Labrys monachus: one gene and its partner. The protein of the gene in region 2 interacts with the protein of the main gene of each other region in a pairwise test. Links are inferred from orthologs where the notes say so. Each region holds a gene or a part of one and is shown on either strand. Other genes may lie near its edges. The genes, in order: secD and pheT.

Evidence for each region.
Region 1: the proteins of pheT (region 2) and secD interact in binary tests that used the Escherichia coli proteins (3 or more experiments, as listed by UniProt). The link is inferred for Labrys monachus from one-to-one orthologs.

Annotation. Positions count from the first base shown.
Region 1 is NZ_JAUSVK010000001.1:3,058,608-3,069,545, forward strand. Bases 2,701-5,558 are described here. They hold secD (protein translocase subunit SecD), read right to left. Parts: upstream 5,000-5,558; coding sequence 3,401-4,999; downstream 2,701-3,400. Other genes in these bases: secF (protein translocase subunit SecF), read right to left, coding at 2,701-3,379; yajC (preprotein translocase subunit YajC), read right to left, coding at 5,121-5,468. In the rest of the region: methylenetetrahydrofolate--tRNA-(uracil(54)-C(5))-methyltransferase (FADH(2)-oxidizing) TrmFO, read left to right, coding at 1-1,188; J3R73_RS13830 (phytoene/squalene synthase family protein), read right to left, coding at 1,174-2,052; J3R73_RS13835 (Mth938-like domain-containing protein), read right to left, coding at 2,049-2,444; more of secF, read right to left, coding at 2,450-2,700; gloA2 (SMU1112c/YaeR family gloxylase I-like metalloprotein), read right to left, coding at 5,752-6,156; J3R73_RS13860 (ATP-binding protein), read left to right, coding at 6,279-7,142; J3R73_RS13865 (peptidoglycan DD-metalloendopeptidase family protein), read right to left, coding at 7,246-8,925; J3R73_RS13870 (protein-L-isoaspartate(D-aspartate) O-methyltransferase), read right to left, coding at 9,511-10,185; 5'/3'-nucleotidase SurE, read right to left, coding at 10,182-10,938. UniProt on the Escherichia coli protein: Part of the Sec protein translocase complex. Interacts with the SecYEG preprotein conducting channel. SecDF uses the proton motive force (PMF) to complete protein translocation after the ATP-dependent function of SecA.
Region 2 is NZ_JAUSVK010000001.1:2,261,043-2,272,202, reverse strand. The notes cover bases 5,889-8,968. They hold pheT (phenylalanine--tRNA ligase subunit beta), read left to right. Parts: upstream 5,889-6,259; coding sequence 6,260-8,677; downstream 8,678-8,968. Other genes in these bases: J3R73_RS10245 (undecaprenyl-diphosphate phosphatase), read left to right, coding at 8,921-8,968; J3R73_RS10255 (LysR family transcriptional regulator), read left to right, coding at 5,889-6,161. Outside these bases: nudC (NAD(+) diphosphatase), read right to left, coding at 1-25; J3R73_RS10270 (HIT domain-containing protein), read right to left, coding at 35-454; pyc (pyruvate carboxylase), read right to left, coding at 1,034-4,513; J3R73_RS10260 (hypothetical protein), read right to left, coding at 4,766-5,041; more of J3R73_RS10255, read left to right, coding at 5,232-5,888; more of J3R73_RS10245, read left to right, coding at 8,969-9,721; J3R73_RS10240 (complex I NDUFA9 subunit family protein), read right to left, coding at 9,774-10,739; J3R73_RS10235 (ActS/PrrB/RegB family redox-sensitive histidine kinase), read left to right, coding at 10,896-11,160.

The DNA of each region.
Region 1 (10,938 bases), 800 kb from region 2 along the record:
CGGCTGGATTCGCTGATCATGGCATGCGGCGACGCGCATCAGGTCCCGGCCGGCGGTGCGCTGGCGGTCGACCGCGACGGGTTTTCCGCGGCGGTGACGGCCAGGCTCTCGGCCCATCCCCTCGTCGAGGTCCGGCGCGAACAGGTCGATTCCCTGCCGCCGGAATGGGACAATGCCATCATTGCGACGGGCCCCCTCACCTCGCCCGCCCTTGCCGAGGTCGTCGCCGGCCTGACCGGCGAAGCGTCCCTCGCCTTCTTCGACGCGATCGCCCCGATCGTTCACCGCGATACCATCAATATGGACATCGCCTGGTTCCAGTCGCGCTACGACAAGCCCGGCCCCGGCGGCAGCGGCGCGGACTACATCAACTGTCCGATGACCAGGGAGCAATATGAGGCGTTCCTCGACGCCGTCATTGCCGGCGACAAGACGAGCTTCAAGGACTTCGAGGGCACGCCCTATTTCGACGGCTGCCTGCCGATCGAGGTGATGGCCGAGCGCGGCCGCGAAACCCTTCGCTTCGGCCCGATGAAGCCGGTCGGGCTGACGAACCCCAGGGATCCCACCGTCAAGCCTTACGCCATCGTGCAGCTGCGACAGGACAACGCGCTCGCCACGCTGTACAATATGGTCGGCTTCCAGACCAAGCTGAAATATGCCGAGCAGACGCGGATCTTTCGCATGATCCCCGGCCTGGAGAGCGCCGAATTCGCGCGGCTCGGCGGGCTCCACCGCAACACCTACATCAATTCCCCCCTGCTGCTCGACGGCTCCCTGCGGCTGAAATCGATGCCGCGGCTGCGTTTCGCCGGCCAGATCACCGGCTGCGAGGGCTATGTCGAAAGCGCCAGCATCGGCCTGCTCGCCGGGCGCTTCGCCGCCGCCGAACGGCTCGGCGTCCCGCCGCTCACCCCGCCTCCCACCACCGCCATCGGCGCCCTGCTCGGGCACATCACCGGCGGCCATCTCGTCGTCGAGGAAAGCGGGCCGCGTTCGTTCCAGCCGATGAACGTCAATTTCGGCCTGTTCCCGCCGCTCGACGTCAGCCCGAAGGGCGAGGACGGAAAGCGGCTGCGCGGCACGGACAAGGCGCAGGCGAAGAAACGGGCGATGAGCGCGCGCGCCCTTCAGGATCTCGCTGCATGGATCGCCGAGTCGGGCGGCCGGCCCTCACTGCTTCAGTGAGCGCAGGCGGCGTCCGAAGCGCCACAAATGCCATTGCCGGCGCCATTGCGGCGGCTCGGCCCGGTCGCGGAAGAGATTGAAGCCGGGCCTTGCCACCCGCCGCAGCACGGGTTCGATGAGGGCGAGCGGCAGGAAGGCGGGCGCGACCGCAGCCGGTGCGCTCGGAAGCAGGGCCAGCGCGGCGGCGAGATGCTTGCGGCCGAGCGCCGTGACGTCCGCGAAGGCCGCCCTCGCCGCGGCGCTGTCGCGGCCGTTGAGGATGTCGTCCTGCGCGCCCTGATGCCTGGCGACGATATCGGCCGGCACAAAGATCTGCCCGCGTGCGGCGTGGCGCGCCGCGTTCTTCAGGAGCCCGGCGATACCCTGGGCGACGCCGGCATGCCCGGCGAGATCCGCCGGGCCGGCATCGCCGCCATCCGCCAGGATGAGGCTCGCCAGCCGGAACAGGGCCGAAGCGGTCTCGCCGCAATAGCCTTCCAGATCGGTCACGGTCGGAAGCAGATCGTCGTAGAGATCGTGGACATGGGCATCGACGAGCGCCGTCAGCGCCGCGCGCGGCAGTGCGTAGCGTCCGATCGTGGCGATCAGGGCCGCCGCGACGGGATTGCCCGACGCGCCTCCCCGGGCGGCATCGTCCAGGAGATCCCGCCACCATTGCAGCCTGACCTCGCCGGGCAAGGGCGCGGACACGGCGTCGCGGACGCGGACGATCTCGCAATTGAAGGCGTGAAGGGCGAACAGGCCGGCGCGATGCTCGGCGGGCGCGAACAGGCAGGCGAGCCAGGCGTCCCGGTCGAGCTCGCGCAGCAGGTCTTCGCAATAGGCCAGGTCGGCGGGAGCGACGGGGCTGTCCTCGACCGTCATGGCACCGCGATCAGCGCGGCGGCGACGCGCCGGTCCTCCGCCAGAAGCACGTTCCAGGTGCGCGCCGCCGCGCCGGTCGGCATCACTTCGAGGCCGATCCTGTGGTCGCGGAATCGCCAGCGGAGCGCCTCGGGAAAGAAGGCGACGTCCCCGCCCGTGCCGACGAGCAGAATCTCGATCCCGGCCGCTTCGGCGAAGACGGGCTGGAACGTCTCGAGCGAGAATTCGGCCGGGCCGGCCAGCGCCCAGGCATGCATGCCCGAGGGCAGGCAGAGGATCGAGCCGCGATGGGACATGCCGCCGAAGCGGAAGCCACCTTCACCGTAGGCTTCGATGGGAACGACCTGCGGCAGGAAACGCCGCTCGCCCGCCGCCGCTTCCGGCTCCGTCATCCGTCCTACTCCGGCTTGTCCTCGGCCTCGCTCCGGCTGCCCGGCCGAAGGCCGAGATAGATCAGGATCGGCGAGGCGATGAAGATCGACGTGTAGGTGCCGACCAGGACGACGCCGAAGAGCATGGTGGCCGTGAAGCTGTGGATGGCCTGGCCGCCGAACAGAAGCAGCGCCAGCAGGGCCAGCGCCACCGTAACATGGGTGATCACGGAGCGCGAGAGCGTGGCGTTGATCGATTCGTCGAGCAGTTCGGGAAGCGGCTTCTTCTTGAACTTGCGCAGCAGCTCGCGAATACGGTCATAGATCACGACGGTATCGTTGAGGGAATAGCCGAGGATGGTGAGGAGGGCCGCGACGCTCGTCAGGTCGAACTCGATCTGCGTGACCGACAGGAAGCCGATGGTGAGCGCGATGTCGTGGACATTGGCGATCATGGCGCCGACGGCGAACTCCCAGTCGAAGCGGAACCACAGATAGACCAGGATGCAGGCGATGGCGACGAAGATGCCGACGGTGCCGACGGTCACCAACTCCTGCGACACGCTCGGCCCGATGACCTGCACGCTGTCGAAGGTGTAGTCGCCTTTCAGCGCCGCCTTGACCTTCTCGGCCGCGACCTGCTGGGCCGCATCGCCGCCCGGCTGCTGGGCGATGCGGATCAGCATCTGCCCGTTGCTGCCGAATTCCTGCATCTGGATCTCGCCCAGCTGCAGCGGTTCGAGCTTGGCGCGCGCGCCGACGATATCCGCCTTGCCGGAGGTCGCGGAGACCTCCATCGAGATGCCGCCCTTGAAGTCGATGCCGTAATTCAGGCCATGGGTGAAGAAGAACACCAGGGCCAGGATGGAAAGCACAGCCGAGGCCGGGAAGCTGAAACGCCGGAAGCGGATGAAGCTGAAATGGGTGTTGTCGGGGACAATGCGAAGATGGCGCACCGTGCTCACTCCATCAATCTATCAAATTGGGATGGAGCGAGGCTTCACCCCGCGATACCACCAGGAAACCAGCAGACGCGTCACCGTGAAGGCGGTGAAGACCGTGGTGATGATGCCGATGCCGAGAGTCACGGCGAAGCCCTTGACGGCGCCCGTGCCGACGAAGAACAGCACGGCTGCCGCGATGAAGGTCGTGATGTTGGAATCCAGGATGGTCGCCAGGGCGCGGGCGAAGCCGGCGTCGAGCGACATCAGCACCGTGCGGCCGGCCCGGACCTCTTCGCGGATGCGCTCATAGATCAGCACGTTGGAGTCGACGGCGATGCCGACGGTCAGCACCACGCCGGCGATACCCGGCAGGGTGAGCGTCGCGCCCAGCAGCGACAGAAGGCCGAAGATGAGGCCGACATTGAGCGCGACCGCCACCGAGGCGATGATGCCGAACAGGCCGTAGCTCGCGATCATGAAGGCGACGACGAGGAGCGATCCGACGAGGGCGGCCATCTCGCCGGAATGGATCGCGGCCTGGCCGAGACCGGGGCCGACCGTGCGTTCCTCGACGACGGTCATCGGGGCGGGCAAGGCGCCGGAGCGGAGAAGAAGAGCCAGATCCTGCGCCTGCTGGGTGGTGAAATCGCCGGAGATCTGCCCGGAGCCCCCCGTGATCGGCTCGCGGATGACCGGTGCCGACAGCACCTTGTTGTCGAGGACGATGGCGAAGGGCTTGTTGACGTTCTCCTCGGTCACCCGGCCGAACTGCCGGGCGCCGTTGGTGTTGAAGCGGAAGGAAACCACCGGCTCACGCGTCTGCTGGTCGAAGGTCGCCTGGGCGTCGACGAGGTCCTCGCCCGCCACCATCACCTGGTCCTGCACGAGATAGGGAACGCGACCATCCTGGGAATAGAGGATCTCGGACTCGATCGGCGGGCGCGTCTGCAGCGCCTGCTCGGCCGACATGCTGAAATCGACCAGGCGGAATTCGAGCTTGGCGGTCTGCTTCAGGAGGCCCTTGAAGCGCTCCGGATCCCGCAGGCCCGGCATCTGCACGACGATACGGTCATCGCCCTGGCGCTGGATCAGCGGCTCGGTCACGCCCGTGGCGTCGACGCGGCGGCGGACGATCTCGATCGATCGCTCGACGATCCGCTGCATGCGCTCACGCAGTCCCGCATCGGTGAGAACGATGGAGATCTGCCCGGGCGAGGACGAGGTGATGTCGGCGCTGCGGCTTCCGACGCCGAACAGATTGCCGTCGGCGGCATTGCCCAGGGGCTGCAGCAATTCGAGTGCCCGCGCCGTATCCGCCGGATTGGGCAGCGTCACGAGGACGCCCCTGCCCTGCAGCGCCGCCTGGCTGCGGATCTTGTTGTCGATCAGCGTCTGGCGCGCCTGGCTGCGCAGATTGGTGACCTGGTCCTTGATGACGGCGTTCTGGTCGATTTCCAGCAGGAAATAGGAGCCGCCCTGCAGGTCGAGACCGAGCGTCAGCGTCTGATGCGGGAGCCAGGACGGCATCGCATTGCGCCAGCTCTCGGGCATGACGTTGGGGGCGGCCAGCCATAGACCGATGAGCAGCGCTATGAGAATCGAGGCCGTTTTGGCGGGGGAAAAATGCAGCATGGCGGGGACGTTTCCAAGCCTTGGCAGGCTTCTCCCGGAGCGTGGCGGCGTTCTACCTCAAACGCAGCCCTTCTCCAGGTCTTGTTTCGTCGGGGCGGCGTCGCAAGCGTCGCGGCCGGCGTCAGACCGTCTCGGCCTTCTTGACCGGCTCGGTCTTGGAGCGGACGCTGGCGATCATGTCGCGCACCACCTTCACGCGCACGCCGTCCGCGATCTCGGCCTCGATCTCCGCATCGCCCTCGACGGCCTTGACCACCTTGGCGATCAGCCCGCCGGTCAGTACGATCATGTCGCCGCGGCGCACGGCCTTGAGCATGGCCTGCTGTTCCTTGGCACGCCGCTGCTGGGGACGGATGAGGAGGAAATAGAAGATCACGAACATGGCGATCGGCAGCAACAGCGTGCCGAACGTACCGGAAAGAAAATCGCCGCCTAGGGCTGCCTGTGCAAAGGCAGGTGTCGTGAACATCACAATGGCCTCTCGGGAAAGCGGACGAACCCGTCCGCCGCAAATTCGGGGCGGACTATAGTGATCCGGCCACCGAAAGCAAACGGATGGCCGGCTTTTCCGGGCCGGAGCGCGTTTTTGCCGGTCTTCTGCCAAGCCGTGGTGACAGCCTGGATTCCCGGCCCTTATTCACCCCGAAAATAGCCCTCTTCCGTTCCCGGCGCACGCCTTCGGCACCTCAGATGACAAAAATTTCATGCGCAACGCCGCACCCTGGATGGAGACGCGGCGGCGCGGCGCCGAATCAGGAAGGAGGGAGGCCGGCAGGCGGCTCCTCATAGAGTTCGAGCGGCAGGCCGTCGGGGTCCCTGAAGAAGGTGAAGCGGCGGCCGGTATGCTCATCGATCCGGACCGCCTCGACCGCGACATCGTGGGCCGTAAGACGGGCGATCACCGGCTCGAGCGCCGGCACCGCGAAAGCGAGATGGCGCAGGCCGCAGGCTTCGGGTGTGGTCGGGCGCGGCGGAGGGGAGGGAAAGGAAAACAGCTCGATCTGCGCCGGTCCGACGCCCAGATCGCATTTCCACGATCCCCGCTCCGCCCGCCACACCTCCCGGAGAACGGGCAGGCCCAGGATCTCGGCATAGAAGCGGCGCGAGCGCGCATAGTCCGAGCAGATGACGGCGATGTGGTGGATGGCATGCAGCATGGCGAGGGTCTGGCACGGCCGGCGGAACGCTTCAAGCCTCCTCCGCCGGCGATGCCGCGGCTTTCCTCGCCGGTGCTCCCGCGCTACATGGATGCCCCGCCTCGATGGATACGCTGGTTGCCATGTCCGATATTTCCTCTTCCGAATTGTCCCAATTGCTCGTCCGGATCGCGGAGGCGCTCGAGCGGCTTGCGCCCCCTCCCCGGCACCGGACCGATTTCGACGCCTCCGATGCCTTCGTCTGGCAGGCCGGCGAGAAATATCTGCAGCCCGTCGCCAAGGTGAACAGGGTGGCGATGCCGCTCCTCAAGGGCATCGATCTCGTGCGCGACCTGCTGGTCGAGAACACCGAGCGCTTCGCACGCGGCCTTCCGGCCAACAATGCCCTGCTCTGGGGCGCACGCGGCATGGGCAAATCCTCCCTGGTCAAGGCGGCCCACGCGGAGATCGACGCCAAGGTCGGCGGCCTCAAGCTGATCGAGATCCATCGCGAGGATATCGACAGCCTGCCCGAACTGATGAACCTCACGCGCCCCGCCCCCTATCGCTTCATCGTCTTCTGCGACGATCTTTCCTTCGACAGCGACGACACCACCTATAAATCCCTCAAGGCGGCGCTCGAAGGCGGGGTCGAGGGCAGGCCGGAAAACCTGATCTTCTATGCGACCTCCAATCGGCGCCACCTGATGCCGAGGGACATGATCGACAACGAGCGGTCGACGGCGATCAATCCCGGCGAGGCCGTGGAGGAGAAGGTCTCCCTCTCCGATCGCTTCGGCCTGTGGCTCGGCTTCCATCGCTGCAGCCAGGACGATTACCTCGACATGGTCTTCGGCTATGCGGACCATTTCGGCCTGGAGCTCGACCGCGGCAGGATGAAGGCCGAGGCGCTCGAATGGGCGACGACGCGCGGCGCCCGCTCCGGCCGCACGGCCTGGCAATATGTGCAGGACCTCGCCGGCCGGCTCGGCCGCTCGCTCCATTGAGCGCATAGGACGCCCGGCCCATAAACGAGAACCTCCCCGGGGGTGCTTCCACCCTCGGGGAGGTCCATCCATTCGGGGTCTCGCGACGAACGGATTCCTTTGATCAGTTGCCTGCCAGATATTGCCGGGGGTTGACCGGAGCGGCGCCCTTGCGCACCTCGAAGAGGAGCTGAGGCGAGGTGACGTTTCCGGTCTGCCCCGCCGTGGCGATGACCTGGCCCCGCCTGACGGCATCGCCCTTCTTGACCTCCAGATCCTTGGCATGGCCGTAGGCGGTGACATAGCCGTTGGCATGGCGGATGAGGATGAGGTTGCCGTAGCCCTTCAGCTCGTTGCCGGCATAGGCGACCACGCCGTCCTCGGCAGCCTTGACCTCGGTGCCCTCGGGAACCGAGATATTGATGCCGTCGCTGTTGCGGCCGAAATCCTGGATGACGCGTCCCTTGACCGGCCAGCGGAATTCAGGATTGGCGGGCTTGGCAGCCGCCGCATCGACGGCCACCGTCTGGGAGGCCGCCTGCTGGTCGCCGGGCTCGTGCGGAATGCTCGCCGTGACGGCGGGAGCAGGCTGCGGCGCGGCTTCCACCCGTGCGGTCTTGACCGCGACCGGCTTGGATATCGGCTTGGATTTGGCCAAAGCGAGCTTTTCGGCCTTGAGTTTGGCACTCTTTTCCGCCTCGGAGGGGGCGGCGGCGGCCAGATGGGCAGGCTTGGTCTTCACCTTAGCGAGCGGCGTCGCTTCAGCGACATGGACCGGCTTGACGACGGCGGTCGCCACAGGCCGCACCGTCGCCGGCTTGGCCACCGGCTTGATCTGCGCGGACCGGACCGGCACCGGCTTGGCGGCGATATGGCCCTGCGTGGCGGCGGTGCGGACGGCCTCGATCTTGACAGGCTTGGCGGGCCGCGCCGGCACGGCCGGCCGCGGCGCCATTTCCGTGGCGGCAGCGACGGGAACGTCCCGCGGCGGCCGGTTGTCGAACGCCTGCTCGGCATGGCCGCGCGGAGCCTGCTGAGGAACCTCGGCCGCTGCCGCCCGGACGGCGGCGCCCGGAACCTTCAACTGCTGCCCGATCTTGACGCTCATCCACTCGTCGATGCCGTTTTCCTTGGCGAGGCGGGGACGGGTGGTGCCATAGGCCTTGGCGATCGAGGTCAGCGTCTCGCCCGGCTTCACGACATGGATGCCACGGGGCTCGGTCGCCACGCGTGGCCGCGTGCCGGCCGGCGTCGTCGCAACCGGCCGGATCTTGGCTTCCCCGACGCTCGCGCGCGCCGTCTCCACGGCGGGATCATCTGGATAGGGCTGCTCTTCGCTGACCCGGCGCGGCCTGGCTGCGGTCTCGGGGGCCGGAGCCGAGGCTGGCGCTGCCTTGGCCGTGGCGTTGTAGACGGGGATGATGACCTGCTGGCCGGGCGAGAGAGCGCGGCCGCGCAGCCCGTTTACCTTCATGATCGCATCGGACGGCACGCCATAGCGGTTCGACAGGGTATTGATGTCCTCGCCGGCCCGCGCCGTGACGGTCGCGCCGCCATCGGCGCTCCAGCCACCGGCCTTGAAGCCGCCGATCTGCGGTTCGGGAGTTGCGATGGCGCCGGTGACCAGGGGCTGCTCGCCGCGATTGACGCGATACTCGGTCTGCGGAACGCTGCGCTCGGACACCGATCCCACCGGAGGCAGCGGCTGTGCGGCAACCGGCCGCGACGCCGGCACGGTGCCGACGGCGTAGCCGGGGTCGGGCTGCATCCGCGCGCCGTTGTTGTAGCCCGGGTTGGGCCGCATCCGCGCGCCATTGTTGTAAGCCGGCCGGGGCGCGTCGTTATACGCGACCTGGCCTGATCCGGTATCGGAAGGATTGAAGGGGTTCGAAAACGGATTTGACGAAAATCGCGATGTGCTGTCACCGCAACCTGCGGTGAGGCCGGCCATAAGGGCGATGACTGCGACGCGCGACAAGTGGCGCGAACGGATCGGCTTGCTCGGAAAACGCATAGGACGCTCACACCCACGCTACGAAAGGGACGCCATGATTAAGCGCGTATTGGGGTAAACAACGACTTAAGACCCCGGTGCAATTCCGCCCGAGTTTTACGATCGCCGGACCTCGGCTTTCACCTCAGGGACGGTCCCTGACGGCTCGACCGAGGCTATTCCTCGCGTCAAAGCGCTGGTTTCGCTGGCGAATTGGACGATAGGGGGGTCGGCTCGGCATCGACCTGCGGCCATCGGTGTTCCGCCTCGCCCCCCGTGCCCGGCGACGGCGATCAATGCGGGGCTCACAGCGTTCCCTAAGGGAATGAAAGTGATTCGCAGTAGGCACGAGAATCATCGGCCCGTCCACCGGCCTTATGATTCTCGATCTATCGATCAGAGGCGGTCCGCGACATCCGGGATCATGGCGGTGGCACGAACTTCCATCAGATTCGTATGGGAAAAACCGTCGGCGTCGCGCGTGATCAGGGTCAGCCTCTGCTCCTGCCCCGCCTCCCCGATCGGCACGATCATGCGCCCGCCGAGGGCCAGCTGATCGAGCAGCTCGGTCGGCACTTCGGGCACGGCGGCCGTGGCGACGATCCTGTCGAAGGGCGCCTGCTGGCGCCAGCCGCGGCTCCCGTCGGCCACCATCATGGTGACGTTGAGGATCGTCACCGCCCGCAGCCTCTCTTCGGCCTCGGTGATCAGGGTACGCCAGCGATCCAGGGTGAGGACGCGCTTGGCGAGCCGGCCGAGGACGGCGGTCAGATAGCCGGAACCGGTTCCGATCTCGAGGACGCGATGCAGCGGCTCCACGTCCAGCCGCTCGGCGATGGTCGCGGCCAGCACGGGAGGCGTGATGGTTTGCCCGCATTGAATGGGCAGGCTGAGATCACGCCAGGCGAACTCGGCGAATTCGGGCAGCACGAAAAGCGGACGCGGCAGCGTCGACACCGCATTCAGCACCTTCTGGTCGGTCAGGCCGCGCAGACGCAGGCGCAGGATGAACGCCATCATGGCTTCCGCGTGCTGCTCCTCCCGCTCCGGCACCGCCCGTCCATCCGTCATGATACGGCTTCGAAGACATCCGCGAGACGTTGCAGGGCAGCGACGTCGCTGAGGTTGAGATGAAGCGGCGAGATCGAGATCCGCTTCTGGAACATCGCCCAGAGGTCGGTGCCTTCGACGCGCGTCGGCGTCTCCCGCCGGAAGGCGAGCCAATAATAGGACCCGCCGCGGAAGTCCTCGCGCTCGACGACATCGATCAGCGCGGACTGGTTGCGCTGGCCCTGGGTGGTGACCGAGACGCCGGCGACCTCATCCGGTTCGCAGTCCGGGAAGTTGACGTTGAACAGGACCCCCTTGGAGAAGCCGTGCGCCAGCAGCTTGCGGATGACCATGGGGCCGTGCTGCTCGGCGCAGTTCCAGCGGAGTCCCTCCCCGCCCCCGATGCCGAGGGCCTGGCTCAAGGCGATGGAGGGAATGCCGAGCAAGGTCCCCTCCATCGCCGCCGCGATGGTGCCGGAATAGGTGACGTCCTCGGCAATGTTCTGCCCGCGATTGACGCCGGACAGGATGAGGTCGGGCGCCTTGCCCTTGAGCACATGCTGCACGCCCATGATGACGCAATCGGTCGGCGTCCCGCTGACGGCGTAGCGCTTCTCGCCGATGTGCCGCAGCCGCAGCGGCGTGCTCAGCGACAGGGAGTGGGACACGCCCGATTGATCGGTCTCGGGAGCGATGACGGTGACATCCTCGCTCAGAGCCCGGGCGATCCTTTCCAGGCTGACGAGGCCGGGAGCATGGATGCCATCGTCATTG
Region 2 (11,160 bases):
GGTCGAACAGGGAATGAACTGTCATGGGAATTCTTCAGGCGATGAAAAGCTTGGATCGGAGCTGGCTGACGAGATCGGCGGCGCTTCTCTCGTCATAGGCCACGGCCTCCGCCTGCCCCCAGACGGGCCGGGGCCAGGCCGCATCGCTCCGGAAGCGGGCGATGACGTGGACATGAAGCTGCGGCACGGCGTTGCCGAGCGAGGCGACGTTGAGCTTGTCACAGCCGGTATGCGCCTTCAGGACAGCGGAGACCAGCGCTATTTCGCGCATCAGCGCGGCGCGATCCTCTTCGTCGAGGTCGATGATCTCGACGGCGCCGGCCCGCCGCGGCATCAGCAGCAGCCAGGGATAGGTCGTGTCGTTCATCAGGCGCAGATGCGAGAGCGGCAGATCGCCGACCTCGATCGTGTCCCTGACGATCTGCGGATGGAGCGTGAAGGCGGAGACGGGCATGAAGGCTTTCCTGGGAGCGCGGACGTCCTCGTCCGCCCTTCCTAGCCTGCCGGCGCGGCTGTTCCAAGCTGCGCCGGGGAAGGATTCGTCACGCCGGCGGCATCGCGCCGAAGCCGCGGGAGGGCGGCTTCTGGCCCGCGACGATCGGGATTTGTCATTGCCGGGCTCGTCCCGGCAATCCAGCCGGGCCGCCAAACTCCTTCCGGATGACCTCCGGATATCCGGGGACAAGGCCATACCCGCCTTCTCCCGGTCCGGGAGAAGGTCCCGGCAGGGGGATGAGGGTCTAAACTTCAACGCAGATAGCTTAATAGTCGCGCTGGACTTGCAGAAGTCCAGGCCCTCATCCGGCGCTTCGCGCCACCTTCTCCCACTCGGGAGAAGGAAAATCGCGCTATTGTCGGCAAAGTTAGCGCATATGGGGGACAAGCCCGGATATGACACGACAGCGCCTCTTCCTCGCCTCCCGCCGCATAGGCCCCGAGGCATGGTCTGGACTGGTGAGATGGCCGTCCCGCCCCCACCCTTCCATTCCCTGCCCGCACGCGGCGGAGGGAATGGAAGGGGCGGGAGGCGGGATCAGCCCATCACCATCAGGAGGTCCTTGGCGTCGATCTGCGCGCCGGGGGTGACGAGCACCTCGGCGACCTTGCCGTCATGCGGGGCATGCAGCGCGGTCTCCATCTTCATCGCCTCGATGGTCAGGAGCACGTCGCCGGCCTTGACGGCCTGTCCCGCCTTCACCGCCACGGTCGAGATGGCGCCGGGCATCGGCGCGGCGACATGGGCCTCGTTGCCGTCCTCGGCCTTGCGGCGGAGCTTGACGCCGCCGGCGGCGAGGCGGTCCGGCACCTTGATGATGCGCGGCTGGCCGTTGAGCTCGAAGAAGACGCGGACCTGGCCCTCCTCGTCGGTATCGCCCAGCGTCTGCAGGCGAATCGCCAGCACCTTGCCGCGCTCGATCTCGATGGTGAGGTCCTCGCCCGCCTTCATGCCGTAGAAATAGCTGTGCGTCGGCAGCACCGAGACGGGACCGTATTTGCGCAGGGCATTGGCGTAGTCGACGAAGACCTTGGGATACATCAGGTAGGAGGCGACTTCCTGGCCGTCGAGGGCACGGTCGGCCTTCTTTTCGGCTTCCGCCTTGAGGGCGGGGATGTCGGCGTCGGGCAGGAGCGACCCCGGCCGCACCGCGATCGGCTTCTCGCCCTTCAAGGCGCGGTCCTGGATCGCCTTCGGCCAGCCGCCCTGGGGCTGGCCGAGATCGCCATGCATCATCTCGACCACCGAGGCGGGGAACGCCACCTCGCGGGCGGGATCGAGCACGTCGGCGACCGTCAGGCCCTGCGCCACCATCATCAGCGCCATGTCGCCGACGACCTTGGAGGACGGCGTCACCTTGACGATGTCGCCGAACATGTCGTTGGCGGCCCGATAGGCCTTGGCGACCTCGTGCCAGCGGGTTTCGAGGCCGAGGGAGCGGGCCTGCTCCTTCAGATTGGTGAACTGGCCGCCCGGCATCTCATGCAGGTAGACCTCGGAGGCGCCGGCCTTGAGGTCGCTCTCGAACGCGGCATATTGGGTGCGCACCGCCTCCCAATAGAACGAGATCTGGCGGATCGCCTCCGGATCGAGGCCGGGATCGCGCTCCGAATAGCGCAGCGCCTCGACGATCGAGCCGAGGCAGGCCTGCGACGTCGTGCCCGACATCGCATCCATCGCGGCGTCGACGACGTCCACCCCCGCCTCGATGGCGGCGAGCACGGTCGCCCCGCCGATGCCCGAGGTGTCGTGGGTGTGGAGGTGGATCGGCAGGCCCACCTCCTCGCGCAGGGCCTTGACGAGCTTGCGGGCCTGGGCCGGCTTCAGGAGCCCGGCCATGTCCTTGATCGCGAGAATGTGGCAGCCCGCCTTTTCGAGCTCCCGCGCCATCGCCACGTAATAGGCCAGATCATATTTCGAGCGGGTGGGGTCGAAGATGTCGGCGGTGTAGCAGATCGCGCCTTCCGCCAGCTTGCCGGCCTCCAGCACCGCGTCGATCGAGACCCGCATGTTCTCGACCCAGTTGAGGCAGTCGAAGATGCGGAAGAGGTCCATGCCGGCATCGGCCGCCTGCCTGACGAAATGGCGCACGACATTGTCGGGATAATTGGTGTAGCCGACGGCATTGGCGCCGCGCAGCAGCATCTGGGTCAGGATGTTCGGGGCGCGCTCGCGTATCAGCGCCAGCCGCTCCCACGGGTCCTCGGTCAGGAAGCGCATGGCGACGTCGAAGGTCGCGCCGCCCCAGCATTCGAGCGAGAAGAGCTGCGGCAGGCCCGCGGCATAGGCCGAGGCCGCGCCCGCGATGTCATAGGTGCGCATGCGCGTGGCGAGCAGCGACTGATGCGCGTCGCGCATCGTGGTGTCGGTGACGAGGACCTGGCTCTGCTCCTTCATCCACGCCGCGAATTTCGCCGGCCCGAGGGCCTCCAGGCGCTGCTTGGTCCCCGGCGCGGGCGCGCCGTCGAACACCGGCGCCTGCGGCGTGCGCGCCTCGGCCGGCGGACGCACGCGGCCGCGCGCCTCCGGATGGCCGTTGACGGTGACGTCGGCGATATAGGTGAGCAGCTTGGTGGCACGGTCGCGGCGCTTGGCGAACTGGAACAGTTCCGGCGTCTCGTCGATGAAGCGCGTCGTGTAGTCGTTGTTGCGGAACTTGGGATGCGCCAGCACCGCCTCGAGGAAGGGCAGGTTGGTGGCGACGCCGCGGATGCGGTATTCGCGCAAGGCGCGCGTCATGCGGGCGATCGCCTCCTGCGGGGTCGAGGCCCAGGCCGTGACCTTTTCCAGCAGCGGATCGTACCAGCGGGTGACCACCGCGCCCGAATAGGCGGTGCCGCCGTCGATGCGGATGCCGAAGCCCATGGCGCCGCGATAGGCGGTGATGCGGCCATAGTCCGGGATGAAGTTGTTCTCCGGGTTTTCCGTGGTCAGGCGGCATTGCAGGGCGTGGCCGCGCATATGGATGTCCGCCTGCGCGGGGATGCCGGTCTCCAGCACGCCGTTCGGGCCGAACGGGCCGATATGGCCGCCCTCGGCGATGCGGATCTGCGCCTTGACGATATCGAGGCCGGTGACGACCTCGGTGACCGTATGCTCGACCTGGATGCGCGGGTTGACCTCGATGAAGTAGAACTTGCCGCTGTCGGCATCCATCAGGAACTCGACCGTGCCGGCGCCGGCATAATCCGTGCCGCGGCCGATGCTGAGCGCCGATTCGCACAGCGCCTGCCGCGTGGCCTCGTCGAGATAGGGGGCGGGAGCGCGCTCGATCACCTTCTGGTTGCGGCGCTGGATCGAGCAGTCGCGCTCGAACAGGTGGACGAGGTTGCCATGGCTGTCGCCGAGGATCTGCACCTCGACATGCCGCGCCCGGCGCACCAGCTTTTCGAGATAGACCTCGTCCTTGCCGAAGGCGGCCTTCGCCTCGCGCTTGGCGGTGAACACGGCGTCGAGCAGCTTGTCCTCGCTCTCGATCGGCCGCATGCCGCGCCCGCCGCCGCCCCAGGAGGCCTTGAGCATGACGGGATAGCCGACGGCGCGCGCCGCCGCCTTGATCGCCTCGGCGTCGTCCGGCAAGGGCTCGGTCGCCGGCATCACCGACACGCCGACGGAGATGGCGAGGTTGCGGGCGTCGACCTTGTTGCCGAGGGTGCGCAGGGTCTTCGGGCTCGGCCCGATGAAGGTGATGCCGGCCGCCGCGCAGGCCTCGGCGAATTCCGGGCTTTCCGAAAGGAGGCCGTAGCCCGGATGGATCGCATCGGCCCGGGCTTCCTTGGCGACGCGGATCACCTCGTCGATCGAAAGATAGGCCTCGACCGGCCCGAGATTTTTCGAAGGGTCCTTGCCCTTGCCGACCTGATAGGCCTCGTCCGCCTTGAAGCGATGCAGGGAGAGCTTGTCCTCCTCCGCATAGATGGCGATGGTCGAGATGCCGAGTTCCGTAGCGGCACGGAAGACGCGGATGGCGATCTCGGAACGGTTGGCGACGAGCAGGCGGCGAAAGGGCGGGCGCATGGGCACTCTCATCCAGAGGGGCAGCACCCGACTTTATGTTGCAACGCGAAGACCGTTGCAACGGGCATCTGCCGAACAGCGCGCCACGCCCATTTCCTCGGCAATGCAAGAGGCGGAGGCCCCGCGCGAACGAGGCCTCCTACGATCCGCCGGGCCGGCTTGGGGCACGGCCCGGCGGATCGGTCCGGCTGCAGCGTCCGCCGGCATGCGGAGCTTCGGTCGGCAGCGTGGACCGAAGTCCGCCCTGCCTCGTCAGTAGCAGACGCGGACGCGTTCCCAGTGCCAGCCGTAATAGTCGGCGACGCGGCGGCGCTCGATATGGCAGCTGCGGTAATAGACCGGCTCGGAGTCGTAATAGGCGTTGTTGTAGGCGGCGCCGGCGAGCACGCCGCCGAGCAGGCCGAGGCCGGCGCCGGCCGCGAAGGCACCGTGATTGCCGTAGCGGGCTTCGGCGGAACCGGTGGTGGCGACAGCCGCGCCGGCCAGGGAGGCGGCAACCAGGGCACCGGTGAGGATCTTCTTGAACATCGTCGTCTTCCTCTCGCTGGATCTGCGCGGGCTTGCGCTCGATCGATGGGAAGATCATGGTCGAAGCCGGAAGAACCTGCCGTGCGAAACGGCACGGGCTCGTCCGGAGCACGGACGTGCCGTCCGCTTCTTCCTTTCTGCAGGCGCGACGTTTCCAAGAGCGGACAGGATGTCCGCGCTCCGGGATGGCATGATCGACAAGCTCGAATTCCTGATCGCCCTGTCCCGCGAACGGCATTTCGGCCGGGCGGCGGAGATCTGCGGCGTCACGCAGCCCACTCTGTCGGCCGGGCTCAAGCAGCTCGAGGGCGAGCTCGGCGTGCTGCTGGTGGCGCGCGGCTCACGCTTCCAGGCTTTCACGCCGGAGGGAGAGAAGGTGCTGGAATGGGCCCGGCGCATCGTCGGCGATGCGCGGGCCATGCGCCAGGAGGTCGATGCCCTCAAGCGCGGCCTGCACGGCCATCTCACCATCTCGGTGATCCCCACGGCGCTGTCGATGGTCGCCTCGCTGACCACGCCCTACCGGGCGCGCCATCCCAACGTCACCTTCACCATCCTGTCGCGCCCCTCGATCGGCGTGCAGCAGGAACTCGACGACCTCGCCATCGATGCCGGCATCACCTATCTCGACAACGAGCCCCTCGGCAAGGTGTCGGCGGTGGAGCTCTACCGCGAGACCTATTGCCTGCTTTCCGCCGCCGACGGCGAATTCGGCGGGCGCGACGAGGTGAGCTGGTCCGAGCTCGGGCATGTGCCGCTCTGCCTGCTGACGCCCGACATGCAGAACCGGCGCATCGTCGACCAATTGCTGCGCGGGGCGCAGGCCCAGGCGGTGCCGACGCTGGTGTCCAACTCGATGCAGGTGCTGCTCTCGCATGTGCGCACCGGGCAATGGTCGAGCGTGATGCCGTCGATCCTGGTCGAGACGCTCGGCGTCGGCGACAGGGTGCGTTCCATTCCCATCGTGAATCCGGACGCCCGCCATCTGGTGGGCCTGATCACGCCGCGCCGGGAGACGCAGACCCCGCTGGTCGCCGCCCTGATCGCCGAGGCGAAGCGCTTCGCCGCGCGGCAGGCCGAGGATGGGGTGCGCCGGCCTTCGGATCGGCCTCCGGCATGAAGAATGCGGTCGAAGACCGCCATACCGACGCCCCCCTTTGCATCTTGGCGCTCAACGCGCTATCGGCAGGGCCTGCGCAGAATGACTAGGCCTCCTCGATGAAATTCACGCTTTCCTGGCTCAAGGACCACCTCGACACCGAGGCGTCGCTTGACGAGATCGTCACCACGCTCACCCGCATCGGCCTCGAGGTCGAGGGGGTGGAAGATCGCGCCAAGAAGCTGGCCGGCTTTTCCATCGCCTATGTCATCTCGGCCGTGCAGCATCCCAATGCCGACAAGCTCAGGCTGTGCATGGTCGATACCGGCTCGGGCGAGCCGGTGCAGGTCGTCTGCGGCGCGCCGAATGCCCGCACGGGCATGAAGTCGGTGTTCTCGCCGCCCGGCACCTACATCCCCGGCAAGGGCATCACGCTCGGCATCGCCCCGGTGCGCGGCATCGAGAGCCGGGGCATGCTGTGCTCGGAATTCGAGCTCGAGCTCTCCAACGAGCATGACGGCATCATCGACCTGCCGGCCGACGCGCCGGTCGGCGTGCCCTATGCCGAGTGGGCGGGCCTGGGCGACCCGGTCATCGACATCAACCTGACGCCGAACCGGCCCGACTGCACCGGCATCGCCGGCATCGCCCGCGACCTCGCCGCCGCCGGGCTCGGCACGCTGAAGACGCCGCCGGTTGCCGCCATCGCCGGCGAAGGCCCCTGCCCCGTCGGCGTGACGCTGGATTTCGGCGACACCGCCCCGCTCTGCCGCGGCTTCGCCCTGCGCCTGGTGCGCGGCGTGCGCAACGGCCCGTCGCCGGCATGGATGCAGCGCCGCCTCACCGCCATCGGCTTGCGCCCGATCAGCGCGCTCGTCGACATCACCAATTACGTCACCTTCGACCGCGGCCGGCCGCTGCATGTCTTCGATGCCGGCAAGATCGCCGGCAACCTCGTCGTCCGCCGCGCCCGGGAAGGCGAAACCGTCCTCGCGCTGGACGGCAAGACCTATGCGCTCGACGAAACGATATGCGTCATCGCCGACGACAAGGGCATCGAATCGATCGCCGGCATCATGGGCGGCGAGCAGTCGGGCTGCGATGCGGACACCACCGACGTGCTGATCGAATCGGCGCTGTGGGAGCCGCTCAACATCGCCCGCACCGGACGCAGCCTCGGCATCAATACCGACGCGCGCTATCGCTTCGAACGCGGCGTCGACCCCGCCTTCATGGCGCCGGGCGCCGATCTCGCCACGCAATGGGTGCTGGAGCTGTGCGGCGGCACGCCGACTCAGCTCAGCGTCGTCGGCGCCGAGCCGATCGTGCCGAAGCGCATCGCGTTGCCGGCCGGCGAAGTGCGCCGCCTGACCGGCCTGGACACCGACGCCGAGGAGAGCGCCGCGATCCTCGGACGGCTGGGCTTCGGGGTCGGGCGCGGGACCGACGCGCTCGACGTCACCGTCCCCAGTTGGCGGCCCGACATCGAAGGCAAGGCCGACCTCGTCGAGGAGGTCATGCGCATCGTCGGCGTCGACAACATCGCCGTCACGCCGCTGCCGCGCGCCCCCCATGTGCCGCTGCCGGTGCTCACCGTGCTGCAGAAGCGCACCCGCCTCGCCAAGCGCAGCCTCGCCGCCCGCGGCATGATGGAGGCCGTGACCTGGTCCTTCATCGCCAAGGCGCAGGCCGAACGCTTCGGCGGCGGCCAGCCGGCGCTCGCGCTCGCCAACCCGATCGCCGCCGATCTTTCCGACATGCGGCCGAGCCTGCTGCCCGGCCTGATTGCGGCCGGCCAGCGCAACGCTGACCGTGGCGCGGGCGACGTCGCGCTGTTCGAGGTCGGCCAGATCTTCCGCGGAGACCGTCCGGAGGACCAGAAGATCGCGGCCTCGGGCATCCGGCGCAGCCAGGCCCGGCCGACCGGCTTCGGCCGGCACTGGTCGGCGCCGGCCGCCCCCGTCGGCGTGTTCGATGCGAAGGAGGACGCCTTCAGCCTGCTCGCCGCCCTCGGCGCGCCGGTCGCCAGCTTCCAGATCGTGCCGGGCGCGCCGTCCTGGTACCATCCCGGCCGCTCGGGCACGATCCAGCTCGGCCCGCAGAACGTCATCGGCTGGTTCGGCGAGCTCCATCCCGCCGCGCTGGAGACGCTCGACGCGGCGGGCCCGGTGGCCGCCTTCGAGATCATCCTCGACGCCATCCCCCAGCCGAAGGCGAAGGCGACCAAGACACGCGGCCCGCTCGCCGTGTCGCCGTTCCAGCCGGTCCGGCGCGACTTCGCCTTCCTCGTCGACCGCAAGGTGCGCGCGGCCGACATCGTGAAGGCGACGCAGGGCGCCGACAGGAAGCTGATCGCGGGCGTGTCGATCTTCGACGTCTATGAGGGCAAGGGCGTCGGCGAAGGGCAGAAATCGATCGCCGTGGAAGTCGTGCTGCAGCCGCAGGACAGGACGCTGACGGATGCGGAGATCGAAGCGGTGGCGGCGAAGATCGTCGCCGAGGTGGGCCGGAAGACCGGCGCCAGCCTTCGCGGCTGAGACCGGGCACGCCCGCCGGCGCCCGGGAGCCGAGCGGCCGTCCGCCTTCCCGGCAAGGTTGCCGGGGTGTCGCAGGGCTCGCTTTTCGATGCATGGTTACTTCTTGGTTACCCCTCCTCCTCTAGAATCATCCATCGGCCGGCTTTCCGCGCCCCCCGCGCGGAAAGCCCGGTCTTCCGGTTTCCATCCTGCATCGGTTCCGGCGCCCTCCTCCGCCGGATCATACCCCTGCAAAGGCCCCCCATGACACTGCCCGGCATTCTGGAAGCGATCGTCCTCGGTGTGGTCGAAGGCCTGACCGAGTTCATTCCCGTGTCCTCGACCGGGCACCTGCTGCTCGCCTCGCATTTCCTCGGCTTCGCCTCGGACGGCACCTTCGAGATCCTGATCCAGCTCGGCGCCATCCTGGCCCTGCTGCTCGTCTATGCGGAGAAGCTGTGGCGGATCGCCGTCGCCGCGCCGCGCGACCGGGAAGCGCAGCATTTCGTGGTGGGCGTCCTCGTGGCGTTCCTGCCGGCGGCCATCCTCGGCGCGCTGTTCGAGCACAAGATCAAGGAATATCTCTTCGACGTGCACATCGTGTGCTACGCGCTGATCGCGGGCGGCTTCGTGCTCATCGCCATCGACGAGATCAACTTCACCCGCCGCTTCAGCAATTGCTACGTCCTGCCGCTCCCCGCCTATCTGAAGATCGGCCTGTTCCAGTGCCTCTCGCTGATCCCCGGCGTGTCGCGCTCGGGCTCGACCATCGTCGGCGGCATGCTGGTGGGCCTGGACAGGCGCTCGGCGGCGGAATTCTCGTTCTTCCTGGCGATGCCGACGATGCTCGGCGCCTTCGTGTATGAATTCGCCAAGAGCTACCACACCATGACGCTCGACGGCCTGGGACAGACCGCCATCGGCTTCGTCGCCGCCTTCGTCTCGGGCCTGTTCGTGGTGCGCTCGCTGCTCGACTTCGTGTCGCGGCGCGGCTTTGCCATCTTCGGCTGGTGGCGCATCATCGTCGGCGTCGCCGGCCTCGTCGCCCTCTACACGATCGGCTGACGGGACCGCTCGCCGGCGCGGAGCGGCCTCACCGCTCCCGCCGATGCACCGTTCAGGCCGGCATATGCTCGAACTGGCCGGATTTGCGGAAGCGCCAGAGATAACCGGGCACGATGGCTTCCACGGTGGCGGCCTGGATGCCGAGCCCTTCCAGCGTGCGGCCTTCGGCCTGTGCCGCCGCCGAGACGATGTTGTCCCGGCGCAGCAGCGCGACCTGGTCGCGCGTCAGCGGCGCGTTGGGCAGGAGGCCGAGCACCGCCGCCTGGAGATTGGCGAGCGCGAAGGGCATCGGCACCAGCAGGCGCTTGCGGTTGGTGACCTTGAGCACGAATTTGAAGATGTCGCGCAGGGTCATGATCTCCTGCCCGCCGAGTTCATAGGTCGTGCCCGGCCGCAGGCCGCCTTCGACGCCGCGCGCCAGGACCTCGGCGACATCGCCCACGAAGACGGGCTGGAACTTCGTGTCGCCGCCGCCGATCAGCGGCAGGACCGGCGACAGGCGGGCCAGGGCGGCGAAGCGGTTGAAGAAATTGTCGTCCGAGCCGAAGATCGCGGAGGGACGCACGATGATCGCATCGGCGAAGGCCGACCTTACGGCCGCCTCGCCCTGTGCCTTGGAGCGCGCATAATGCGCCTCGGCGCCGGCCTCGCAGCTCAGGGAGGAGACATGGACGAGGCGCTGCACGCCCGCGGCCTCGGCGGCCCGGGCGATGGCGCCGGCGCCGAATGCCTGCACGGCATCGAAGCCGTTGCGGCCGTCATGCATGACGCCGACGAGGTTGACGACCGCCTCGGCGCCTTCCACCGCGGCGGCGATCGAGGCGGGATAGCGGATATTGGCCTGCATGCCGTGGATCTGGCCGACGGCCCCGGCCGTCATCAGGAATCGCGCCAGGTCCGGACGGCGGACGGCGACGCGCACGCGAAAACCGCGCTTGGCCAGCGACCGCACCAGATTGCGGCCGACAAAACCCGATCCCCCAAATACCGTGACCAGACGATCGCTGACAGGCGCCATTCTCTTCGATCCCCGAGATAAGCTCGATGCGAGGTTTCCTTAGCGCGGCAGGGTGGGCCTGTACAGGGTGCAGCGCAAAACCGGGATGGTTTTGCCGTCGCAACGGCGTATAGCGGAGAGGCACGCCGCCGGCGACCTTCAGCCCCCGGGAGAAGAATGTCCTCGTCCTTCCTGCCCCATGACAGCTTCGGCATCGGCACGCTCCGGCTCGACACGCTGATACGCCTGCGCTGGATGGCGCTCGCCGGCCAGCTCAGCGCCGTGCTCGGCGTTCATTTCGGCCTGCGGTTCTCGGTGCCGCTCGGCGCCTGCCTCGCCCTGATCGGCGCCAGCGCCCTCGTCAACCTGGTGCTGCGCCTGCGCTATCCGGCGACCGAGCGCGTCGATACGGCCCGAGCCGCCAGCTTCCTCAGCTTCGACA